Regions from separate parts of the Vibrio eleionomae genome, predicted to be linked through region 1. Evidence: predicted binding sites of a transcription regulator. Region 1 holds the regulator's gene; each other region holds the start of a gene.
The links. Region 1 encodes CRP, which controls carbon source genes, mostly activating them, when cyclic AMP is high. Its sites were predicted from a motif close to TGTGANNNNNNTCACA; they were not measured.
Positions count from the first base shown of each region.

Region 1 (4,218 bases):
GACTTTGAGCTTCATGGCGATAGACTAGGTAGGGCCCGATTTTTCGGGCCCTTAGCATCTGGAGGATATATTGATGCTAGTTGTTCGCCCTATTGCAATGTCAGATTATGAAGCACTACATACTTGTGCCGTTGAGTCGGGACATGGATTTACTTCTCTTCCGGTTAATGAAGAGCTCTTAAAAAACCGCATTCAACATTCCGAATACAGTTTTGCTAAAGCCAATGTGACTGAGCCCTACGATGAGGGGTACTTGATGGTTGGTTATGATAGTGAAACTGGAGAAATCGCTGGCACGACAGGCATAGAAGCCGCCGTGGGTTGGGATGTTCCTTTCTACTCTTATCACATCAGCACCATTGTGCACCATTCTCGTAAGCTGAATGTGAAAAATACAGTTAAGTTACTGACCTTTGGTAATAACTACACCGGGTATAGCGAAGTCTGCTCACTATTTTTACGGCCACAATTTCGTGGCGGGTTAAATGGGCGTCTGCTATCGAAATGCCGTTTTCTGATGTTAGCAGAGCATCCGCAGCGGTTTTCTCAAACCATTTTTGCTGAAATGCGTGGTGTGTGTGATGAGCAAGGTAACTCACCATTTTGGCAATGGCTCCAACAACACTTCTTTTCGATAGATTTCACTATGGCTGATTACCTAACCGGTATTGGAAATAAGGGATTTATCGCTGATTTAATGCCCAAACTGCCGATATACATTAATCTCCTTAGTAAGGAGGCTCAGGCTGTCATTGGTCAAGTCCATGACAACACTAGGCCTGCGCTAAGCCTCTTGAAAAAAGAGGGCTTCGTGTGTCGAAACTATGTGGATATTTTCGATGCCGGACCCGCTGTTGAGTGTGATTTAGAACATATCGCTTCGGTGCGAGATTCACTGCGTTTAAAGGTAAAAGTGGTAGAGCACACTAGTGCTCAATGGTTTCTTATTGCTAACACTAGCTTTACTCAGTTTAGGGCAACAGCCGCGAAGGCAGCCGTGAATCATGAGAACCATAGTGTCATGTTAGCCCCTGATGTTGCCGCTGCTTTACAGGTACAAGACGATGATTTCGTCCGGGTGTTAGCACAATAACGAGGAGTAAGTCATGACAGTAAACCAATTGTTTGACAGCTTATGGCTGGATTACACCACGCGCTTGTGTCCGTCGGCAGAAAAGGTTCACCACTTATTACAGGAAGACACGCCACTTATTAATGATCATATTGCTCTGAGAACGTTTAAAAGCAATCACTTAGGTATTGAAGCGCTGGCAAAAACGTTTATTGCATTGGGTTATGAGATGGGCGGTGAATATCATTTTCGGGAGAAAAAGCTCTATGCTCGGCACTACCAACATCCGGATCCAAGCTTACCGAAAGTGTTCATTAGTGAATTATTAGTGGAACAATTAACGTTGGAAGCCCAACAAATTATTGCGTCGCTATTGGAGCAAAGTGAAGAGTTAGATATAGCATCAGGGGCATTTTTGTATCGAGGGCGACCTTGGTCTATAACCATTGATGACTATAAGCAGCTAGCTTTAGAGAGTGAATATGCCAGTTGGCTCGCTGCGCATGGATATGGTGCTAATCATTTTACAGTGAGTGTGAACCAGCTAAACGCATTTGATGAGGTAAGCACTGTAAATGCATTCTTGCGTCAGCAAGGGTTTGCTATCAACCAATCTGGTGGTGATGTTAAAGGTTCACCAGAAGTGTGTTTAGAGCAATCCTCCACGCTTGCAGATACGGTGAATGTGGCATTTAGTGATGGCGTATTGTCGATTCCCGGTGGCTTTTATGAATTTGCTAAACGTTATCAGCAACCGGATGGTCAACTCTATCAAGGGTTCGTTGAAGCATCCGCCAATAAGATTTTTGAAAGTACTCATCGGCAACGCTGAGTCAGCTTTCTTGGATTACCCACTAAGAAAAAGCCACCTGCGAAAGGTGGCTTTACATATTCATATGCTTGTTAAAAAGAATTAACGTGTGCCGTATACCACGATAGTTTTACCGTGTGCGGAAATAAGGTTTTGTTCTTCAAGCATTTTAAGAATACGACCAACAGTTTCGCGAGAACAACCCACGATTTGACCGATTTCTTGACGAGTAATTTTAATTTGCATACCGTCTGGGTGAGTCATTGCATCTGGCTGTTTCGCTAGATTCAATAGTGTTTGTGCAATGCGGCCAGTTACGTCAAGGAATGCAAGATCACCAACTTTTTGGCTAGTAACTTGTAGACGACGTGCCATTTGCCCTGATAAACGCATTAGAATATCTGGGTTTACTTGGATTAACTGACGGAATTTCTTAAATGAAATTTCTGCCACTTCACATGGTGATTTAGCACGAACCCAGGCTGTACGCTCTTGACCTTCTTCGAAAAGACCAAGTTCGCCGATAAAATCACCCTGATTTAGATAGGAAAGAATCATCTCCTTACCTTCTTCATCTTTGATCAATACCGCAACAGAACCTTTGACGATGTAATACAACGTTTCTGCCTTTTCACCCGCGTGTATCAAAGTGCTCTTTGATGGGTATTTGTGAATATGACAGTGTGAAAGAAACCACTCTAATGTTGGGTCTGTTTGAGGTTTACCTAGAACCATAATATCTCACTTCCTCTGCAGGGTACGCTTGCCGCTATCCATAATTTAGCGAAGCCTTATTCAGGCTTACTAGAATAAGAAGAGTTTGGATTCACTGCAAGTTATCTTGTTTCCGTTAAAGAATAGTATCCTTTTTCACTTCGAATTTCTTGACTTTAATCGTGTCGTTTGGCCGAATTTTTGCGCAAAAACGTGCTTATGATCACGGTATGAAAAGTAAGCGAAATTCGTGTGTGATGAATCAACCAATTTTACCGCTTTCTATGAGTTGTTGCAGGATCGGTCTCACGATTAATTCCATTGCAAAACTCATTTTTCCCCCAGGAACAACAATGGTGTTATGCCGAGACATAAAGGATCCATCTATCATTGCTAGCAAGTAGGGAAAATCGACATTTTTTATCCCGCGAAGTCTGATTACGACAAAACTTTCATCTAAACTTGGAATGCCCTTCGCATTTAATGGGTTTGACGTATCTACTGTGGGTACTCGCTGAAAATTGATATGAGTACGAGAAAACTGCGGGGTAATATAATTTAAATAATCATCCATCGAGCGTACGATGGAATCCATCACTGCTTCTCGAGAATGCCCACGATCTCGGGTATCTCGAACGTACTTTTGAATCCACTCTAAGTTAACAATCGGTACCATACCGATCAGAAAATCAACATGTTGTGACACATTGACGTCACCATCGACGACACCACCGTGTAGTCCTTCGTAAAAAAGCACATCGGTATTACTTGGAATATCTTGCCAAGGTGTAAAGGTGCCAGGCATTTGGTTGTATGGTACAGCTTCATCAAAGGTATGAAGATAGCGACGTATTTGGCCTGTTCCGCTTTTTCCATATTGGCGGAAAAAGTCTTCTAATGCAGGAAAGTTATTAGCCTGAGGGCCAAAATAGCTGATATGGCGGCCTTGTTCACGAGCTTTACGAATTTCGACATCCATTTCTGGACGAGTAAAACGGTGAAAGCTATCGCCTTCAACCCAAGCAGGTTGCACCGACATCATATTGAACATTTTTCGGAACGCTTCCGAAGTTGTTGTTGTTCCGGCTCCTGATGAACCTGTTACAGCAATAATGGGGTGTTTCGCTGACATGACAAACCTTGTCTAGTGATCCTGAACAGGAAATTCCTAATAGTGGATTCACTATAGCATGGAATTTCCAACCTTTTTGGGGATTTACTGATGCTTAAGCTTTATGTCTACAGTTTCATGTAATTCGGAATAAAATACTACCGCATCTCCCGTTTGGATTTGATGCTTTACCTGATCGACTTTCTGTTGCAGTGGTATTTCATGGTCACCGTAATCGGTTCCTTCACGTAGGACGAACTCGCGAATCAAATTTTCAAGTGTCTCTGGATCAATTTGCTGCCAAGGAACAATCATTCTTCACCTCTGTTTTTTTCTGAAGTCATTATACCTCAGTTAGCTAGAGATATTCTTGATAGTATTGGGGGAGTGTTTCTTCTAACCACATTTTGGGTTGGTTCCAGCTGCCCGTAATAAACCCTACATGCCCACCATGCTCAGTCAGCTGATAATCCAAATTTTTGGGTAGCGTGAAGGTTGGAATGATTTCAT
Region 1 is NZ_WEKT01000004.1:101,434-105,651, forward strand. It holds gene astA (arginine N-succinyltransferase) at 74-1,093, shown strand; gene F9817_RS03710 (DUF1338 domain-containing protein) at 1,107-1,904, shown strand; gene crp (cAMP-activated global transcriptional regulator CRP) at 1,986-2,618, opposite strand; gene F9817_RS03720 (phosphoribulokinase) at 2,860-3,729, opposite strand; gene F9817_RS03725 (YheU family protein) at 3,814-4,023, opposite strand; gene F9817_RS03730 (hydrolase) at 4,067-4,218, opposite strand, start outside.

Region 2 (4,218 bases), on a different contig from region 1:
GCGCGCTGAATCAGGGGTCGCATTCACTGGCACTTTACCCGTAGAGGTTTTAATGAAATCAGCCCCCGCTTCAATCGCAATTTTTGATGCTTGCTTAATCAGGGACTCTTCCTTTAATTCACCCGTTTCAATGATGACTTTAAGTAGCACATTCGCGCCACATGCCGCTTTACATTGCTTAACCAGTTCAAACCCACAAGTTTCATCACCTGCGATTAGAGTTCGGTATGGAAATACAACATCGACTTCATCCGCGCCGTACGCAACAGCAGCTCTGGTCTCAGCAACCGCAATATCAATATCGTCATTACCATGTGGAAAATTTGTCACAGTAGCAATACGAATCTCCGGTGTGCCTTGCTCTTTTAGCGTCTTCTTAGCAATAGGAATAAAGCGAGGATAAATACAAATTGCAGCAGTGTTACCTACAGGACTTTTGGCGTCATGACATAACTGAATCACTTTAGCGTCAGTATCGTCGTCATTTAGCGTCGTTAAATCCATTAGTTTTAGTGCACGTAAAGCTGCCGCTTTTAAATCGCTCATTTCTTTCTCCAATCAAAATATTCAAACGGTGTGATCCGTAAGGAAATAGAGCACACCAATGAACGGACTTGGTTCCTTGAAGACTCAGCAGAATACACTGCTAATCGCTATCCATAGCGCCGCACAGGACCCAGAGGTCATTCGGTAAAAATAACAAGAGCTATCATACGCTCTCATAGGGTTACATGTGTCACTGTGTTATCGCCAACCCTAGCCTGATTTACGTCAAATCCATAGTGAGGTCCTCAACGCAAACGGTTTGTATCTCAAAACCGAAGCCATACCAGCGATAATCACCCTCCCACAAAACAAAAAACCCCGCAGCAAGTGGCTTGCTACGGGGTTCGTATTAATGGCGTCTATAAATCTATAACTCAGATATTAGAGTGATAAGAAGAAGCCAGCGATGGTCGCAGCCATCAAGTTCGATAACGTACCAGCTGCTACAGCACGCATACCGAAACGAGCGATATCATGACGACGGTTAGGAGCCAAAGGACCTAAACCACCAAGTAGAATCGCTACAGAAGAAAGGTTCGCAAAACCACATAGAGCAAATGAGATAATTGCTTGTGTTTTTTCAGTCATCGGTAGACCCGTTGAAGCAACAACATGGTGAGCCGCATCTTTAACGTAAGGAACAAAATCTAGGTAAGCAACGAATTCGTTGACTACGATTTTTTGACCGATGAATGAACCAGCAATGTTAGCTTCGCTCCAAGGCACACCAATTAAGAATGCAACAGGCGAGAAAATCCAACCAAGAATCAATTGTAAAGATAGGTTACCGTAACCAAACCAATCACCCACACCGCCAAGGATACCGTTGACCAAAGCAATCAAACCTACGAATGCAAGAAGCATTGCGCCGATGTTTAGAGCAAGTTGTAAACCAGTTGCGGCACCGCTTGCTGCTGCATCGATCAAGTTAGCAGGTTTATCTTCTTGATCGGCAAGGCCTTCTTCTAAGATATTTTCATTTGGTTTTTCAGTTTCAGGCTTGATGATTTTTGCAAACAATAAACCACCAGGAGCCGCCATGAATGATGCTGCAACCAAGTATTCAAGTGGAACACCCATTGAAGAGTAACCAGCAAGAACACCACCAGCAACAGAAGCAAGACCGCCACACATTACAGCAAACAGCTCTGATTGAGTCATACGTGAAATAAACGGACGAACAACAAGAGGCGCTTCAGTTTGACCAACAAAGATGTTTGCCGCTGCTGAAAGTGATTCTGCACGAGAAGTACCTAATGCTTTTTGTAAGCCACCGCCAAGAATGCGTATAACCCACTGCATTACACCTAAATAGTACAATACCGAAATCAGCGCAGAGAAGAAGATAACCGTTGGAAGCACTTGGAATGCGAAGATGAAACCAATGCCATCAACAGAAAAGTTAACTAAGCTTCCAAATAAGAAGCTGATACCATCTTTACCGTAATCGATAACGTGTTGAACACCGGCTGAGAATCCAGCGAGCACGTCGCGACCCCATGGTACGTATAAAACGAAACCACCGATAATAAATTGGACGGCAAATGCACCACCCACCGTTCTAAAATTGATAGCTTTGCGGTTATCCGATAACAATACTGCAAAAGCAAGAATTGCTACCATACCGACTAGGCTCATAAACAGGCTCATAGTTTATGACTTCCTTACTGGTTAAATGTTGGCGTGTTTGGACACTGGATTAATTTCGGGGCGGATTATACGCACGACATAAGCAAAAGTAATGAGCTGCTCACGCTTTTATGAACAGATTTATTAACGTACATTTACAATTGAGACTTTTATCACATCATAAGTGCTAATTACACCAGCAAAACACCTCAAACAAACAAATAATTAACAATTATAAAACATAATATTCTTTAATCTAGCAACCGTTTGCGAGTATAAAATAGCAACCAATTTAATACCATTACCGACAAAATCTCGACTTTTACCTTACTTTTCTCATTCATTTTATTAATCCTACCAGAAGTAAAAGCGAGGCCTATATCACATAGGTTGGCACGGTATTTTCATAGCATCTCATGAAAATGATGATGTGGGTTAAGAAAAAGCAATGAGCATATGTCTTGATACGTGGTTAATTTTTCTGAGAAAAACTAGGTTCAAACCATTAAATATCAATACATTACATTGATTTATTTAGCTTAAAATCTGATTTAAAAGCCTCTTTTTTGTTTCACGAGGTTATATCGCACTTGCTCCGTGATGATTGCATCATGGAGGAATTGTGTTGCGCACTTTTTTGGGGAGTTCGCCTCAAATTAGTGCAAAAAAACGTTTGCACTGAGTTTAGTAAGCAATATCACAGCTTAAATTCGGTCCGGATCATAAAAAGTAAAATTCATTACATTTTCGCAACATAACGTCGAAAATTCCGGTGAAAATTTGGACCTTCTTGTGAAGTAATCCACTTTTTTTTTCTTAGCAAACGATAAACTGAGTCGCTATTTGTGTAGCTAATTTGACTCATTTTGTGCCTTATGATTCTGGTTTCTTGACCTTAATGATATGGCATCATTTAACTTTCCATGTGTTTTCAATAAGGATTGAAGACATAGACAGTGGCATTGCAACGTAGGGATTTCATTGTGAAAAAGTCCATTTTAAAACTCACCACTTTGGCGCTAGCCGTCACTTCTTGTCATGTTCTTGCAGCCGTAAAACCTGCAGTTATTTATGATACAACCGGTAAATTTGATAAATCGTTCAACGAAGCGGTTTACCAAAATGGTGTCAAACCAATGAATGCCGAAGGTAATAAAGTTCGTGAATTTGAACCACAAAACGAAGCTCAACGCGAACAAGGTTTACGTAAACTTGCAAGCCGCGGCTTTTCTCCAATTGTTGCTGTTGGCTTCAATATGGTATCCGCAGTGACTAAAGTGGCTGATGAATTTCCGAAAACACACTTTGTGGTATTAGACTCAACGATCAAAAAGCCCAATGTTCAATCGGTCGTATTTAAAGAGCACGAAGGTTCATTTCTAGTTGGTGCGATCGCGGCTAAATACTCGAAAACAGGTGTCGTGGGTTTTATCGGTGGTATGGATATCCCTCTGATTCGTAAATTCGAATGTGGTTACGAGCAAGGTGCAAAATACGTTAATCCTAAAATTACCGTATTACAAAACATGACCGGCTCTACTGGCGCAGCATTTAATGACCCAGCTAAAGGATCTGAATTGGCAAAAACTCAGTTCTCTAAGGGTGCTGATGTTATTTATGCAGCAGCAGGTGGTACAGGGCTAGGTGTTTACCAAGCTGCTGTCGATGCAGGTAAATATGCTATTGGTGTGGACTCAAACCAAAACCACCTTCATCCAGGAACAATGCTAACATCTATGGTGAAAAACGTAGGTCAAGCAGCATACAACAGCTGGCATGAAGACATGAATGGCACTTGGAAACCAGGCATCAAAGTTCTTGGTTTAGAAGACAATGCATTGAGTTATGCTGTTGATAAATACAATGAAAAACTTATCACTCCAGAACTCAAAAAATACATCGATGGTCTAAAAGCTGACATTATTGCAGGAAAAATCAAAGTACATGACTATACAGTGGACAACACTTGTAAATACTAAGCTTTTGATTTGAATAGATCTTACCTTACGCCGCTGTCTACAGCGGCGTTCTGCTATACACAAT
Region 2 is NZ_WEKT01000001.1:166,335-170,552, forward strand. It holds gene deoC (deoxyribose-phosphate aldolase) at 1-546, opposite strand, end outside; gene F9817_RS00820 (NupC/NupG family nucleoside CNT transporter) at 928-2,196, opposite strand; gene F9817_RS00825 (BMP family lipoprotein) at 3,159-4,154, shown strand.
Region 2: the regulator CRP is predicted to act here: its motif matches at 2,338-2,353, upstream of F9817_RS00820 (NupC/NupG family nucleoside CNT transporter).

Region 3 (4,218 bases), on a different contig from region 1:
TAAACGCAGTGTTTTGCCCTTTTCATGGTTATCGTTTGGATACAGCACCTTGGTGATGTTGTCAGCATCAATCAAAGCGTGCTGCGCTTCAAAATAGTTACCATTGTTAAAGCTTTCCAAGGAGAAAGGAGCAATAGCTCGGGCTTCCCATAAACGCAGCGGATAAACCGTGTCATTTTCAAATCCGACAATGGGTAAATCCCATGGCATCGCTTGTACGATCATCCCAGGCACCCAGTGGCGCTTTTCCTTTCCATCCACATGTGTAACTTCAACATGACCGTAAAAACCGATGTCTTGCTTTAATTCCGGACGTGGAACTTCCCATGGATAGCCTTCAATCCCCTGCCATGCATCTGGAGATTCTTTCTGATGACAATGATCAAATGATTGTTTAAATAGACCATATTCATAGTGCAAACCATAACCCACTGTGGGGTATTCTAGTGCTGCACAGGAATCCATATAACATGCGGCCAAACGACCAAGACCACCATTTCCCAATGATGGGTCACGCTCTTCTTCAAGCAAATCGGTAACATTCTGTCCTAATTCCGACATTGCATCGGCAACGGAATCGAACAATCCTAAACTGATTAAGTTATTACCAGTCAGCCTACCAATCAAAAATTCTAGAGAAAGATAGTTGAGGCTTTTCGCTTTAACGATCCGTTCGTCTTGCTCTGTTTCTAGCAAGTTCAACATGGTTAATTCAGCCAGTGCACGCGCCATTGCTAAGTACCAAGCATGGGTTGAAGCATGCTCAACGGTCGTTGCATAAGTCGCATTTAAATGACGTTTAACATTACCTTTAAATAACTCTTTATCGAACGGGTATTTTTGCGTAGGTTTCATTGCGAAATCTCACCTGTTATTTCATCCATTTGAGACATATCGTGCATCCCTTTTTATTGAGACACCTCATCCTCCCACTCAACTGAGTGGGCGTAGTTTGTGAGGCGTAGAGAATGCCGTACCTAAGGTTGTGACTCGTTCTGTAACGTTTTTTCGATCATGTTGAGTAAACACGTTTCATCTGAGCGACCCACCCGGACCCCAAGCCAACTATGACGACATAGGTATCCTACTTGTATTAACAGTAGTTCTGCTTTTGATTGCATAGCGAATAACCATTCAGAATAGAGATCAAAAATGTTGTATAGATCACACTAACTTGGTATTAAACGACTAAATTTCATTCTATCTGGTACAGAAGATAAGCTAAGAGAAGAGATTAAGACTTTATTTTGTGATAAAAATCTCATTATTAGGGCGTAGGTAAAGGATTTCTTGTCCAGATAGTGAAATATCGTTAATGATCAAAACATGGTGAAAATATATTCAGGTAGCGTTAATCACACAGCTCAAATAACACAGCGCATGACTCTTTTTCGATCCTCGATCGATCCGCGCATTGTGATCTTCTACCTATAAAGAGAACGACATAAAACATGTGGATCCCATCAAAGCTGGTTCGTCCTGATAGACAGAACCACCGCATAATTCGGCCAAGGATTTTGGCCATACTTAAACAGGCGCAACAAGCCAAGCTGGTCTTGTTTCGCACTCCTGCGGGTTATGGTAAAACAACGATGGTGCTGGAATGGCTGGATAATGAACCTCATGTCGGGTGGTTCAATATTGACCCCAGCGATAATGACAGTTATCGCTTCACAAATTATTTAATTCAAGCACTTAATCAAGCTTTAGATGGTCAATGCGAAAATAGTCAAACATTGGCTCAACATCATCAATATACGTCACTGCACGCACTATTTACGATGTTACTGGGAGAGTTAACCGCAATATCCCATCATACCTATCTTGTTCTCGATGATTATCACCATATCCATAACGAGGACATCCACGATGCGATGCGCTTTTTCTTAAAACATTTACCTACAACGATCACACTGGTTTTAACTTCTCGATCTGTCCCACCACTGGGCACGGCAAATCTAAGAGTAAGAGAACAGTTAGTCGAAATCGACCACCAGCAGTTAGCGTTTGATAATGATGAAACCGCACGTTTTATGGCCAAAAGAACTGGGAAATTACTCGATGATGTCACGGTTAAACACCTACGCCAATATGTAGAGGGTTGGCCTTCTGCGTTGCAATTGATCGCCATGCAATCCCACCCAGAATCCAGCGATTGGGATCCCAACACAACCCCGCCAGATCATACCCACTTGTGGGAATATTTGATCGAAGAAGTTTTTTCTCAACTCGATCCCGATACGCAAATATTTTTGATGCAATGTTCCATCGTTGAAGATTTTAATGCAGAGATGGCGTGCATTATTACCGGTAATGATGACGCGTTGCGCCGACTAGAGCAGCTATCGCGTTTAGGGCTATTCATTTGGCCAGTCAGAACGGTATCTTCTGCGGCGAATAGACGACTATTTTCTCATTACGAATCAGGTCATTGGTTTCGCTTTCACAACCTTTTTGCGGAATTTCTTACTCATCAGAGACAAAGTCGCTTGCCTGATCAAGAAGCTCAGTTGCATTCTTTAGCTGCCCAAGCTTGGCTCAACCAAAACAATGCTAACCTCGCCCTTCATCACGCCAGTTTAGGGCATAACATGGCATTACAAGTGGATATACTGCTCACTCATGGTTGGACTTTATTTAACCAAGGCGCGTTAGAAGCGCTAGATATTGCAATTGATAGCCTGGACGATGAAGCGCTCTATAGCCATCCAAGTTTGTGCCTAATGCAAGCGTGGTTAGCACAAAGTCAGCATCGATACGAAGAGGTGGCAAGCCTATTAGATTATGCCGATCAGCAGATGGCTTTGCGTAAAATAGCACCCAGCACTCGCGAACAGGCCGAATTTAACGCGCTCAAAGCACAAGTTGCGATTAATCAAAATCAGCCCAATGAGGCACTCGAGTTAGCAGAGCAAGCATTAAGTTTCCTTGATAATACAACCTATCAAAGCCGTATCGTCGCCACTTCAGTCGTGGGAGAAGTTAATCACGTTCTCGGCGATTTAAGCCGTGCATTATCAATGATGCAGCAAACCGAAAAACTCGCTCGCCAATATCAAATCTATCCTCAAGCACTTTGGGCTATGTTACAACAAAGCGAAATTTTGCTTGCCCAAGGGTATGCTCAAGCTGCTTATGAAGTACAAGATAATGCCTTTCAGTTCATTAAAGAACATCACTTACAGCAGCTTCCCTTACATGAATTTTTACTTCGTATAAGAGGTCAATTACTCTGGTGCTGGAATCAATTAGAAGAAAGTGAAACTAACGCTTTGCTGGGGTTAGAGGTGCTAGGCGAAGGGATGCGCAGTAAGCACTTACATTGCTATTCATTACTCGCAATCATAGCGATAAGTCGCGGAGAGATAGATAAAGCAAGTCGTTATATCAGTGAAATACAGCAGCGCATCAATACGTCCACATTTCACGTTGATTGGACAGCACATGCATCTGCCGCTTTGATTCTCTATTGGCAAGTCAGTGGAGATACCGACGCTGTTGAGCAGTGGTTAGCCAATACCTCCAACCCCAAGGAGGCACGAAATCATTTTACCCAACTGCAATGGCGAAATATTGTTCGCGCTAATATGATTATCGGCCAAGAAAAACTCGCCTTACAAGGTTTAAACTTCCTTATCAAAGAAGCAACCACTTACCAACTGGTTACCGATCTTAATCGTGCTCAAGTGTTACAAGCCTACTTATACGAGCACCAGAATCAGCATGATAAAGCGGATAAATGTATGCAACGAGCCCTTAAGCTTTCATCTCAAACCGGCATGGTGGGTAATTACCTTTTAGGTGGAGAGTTAATATTGCCCGTCGTTAAGAGAGTAGCCAATCAGACGGCACTATCAGATGCAGAAAAATTCCGCGCAAAAAATATCATTAAAGCCATAGAAAGTGTCCAAAATAGTCGCTCAGTACACTTTGACGAAGAGTTTATTAAAAAGTTAACGACCAGTACCCATGCACCAGAACTTATTCGTACCAGCCCACTGACGTCGCGAGAATGGCAAGTCTTGGGATTAATCTATTCAGGATTAAGTAACGAGCAAATTGCACAAGAATTAGATGTTGCTGGAACAACCATTAAAACCCATATTCGCAATCTGTATCAAAAGTTGAATATCGCTAACCGTAAAGAAGCGATTGCCACGGCAGAGCATTGGCTCAATATGCTGGGCTATTAACGGCATGTTTTTTTAGATTAAACGG
Region 3 is NZ_WEKT01000050.1:23,840-28,057, reverse strand. It holds gene F9817_RS19105 (glycogen/starch/alpha-glucan phosphorylase) at 1-855, opposite strand, end outside; gene malT (HTH-type transcriptional regulator MalT) at 1,452-4,193, shown strand.
Region 3: the regulator CRP is predicted to act here: its motif matches at 1,249-1,264, upstream of malT (HTH-type transcriptional regulator MalT).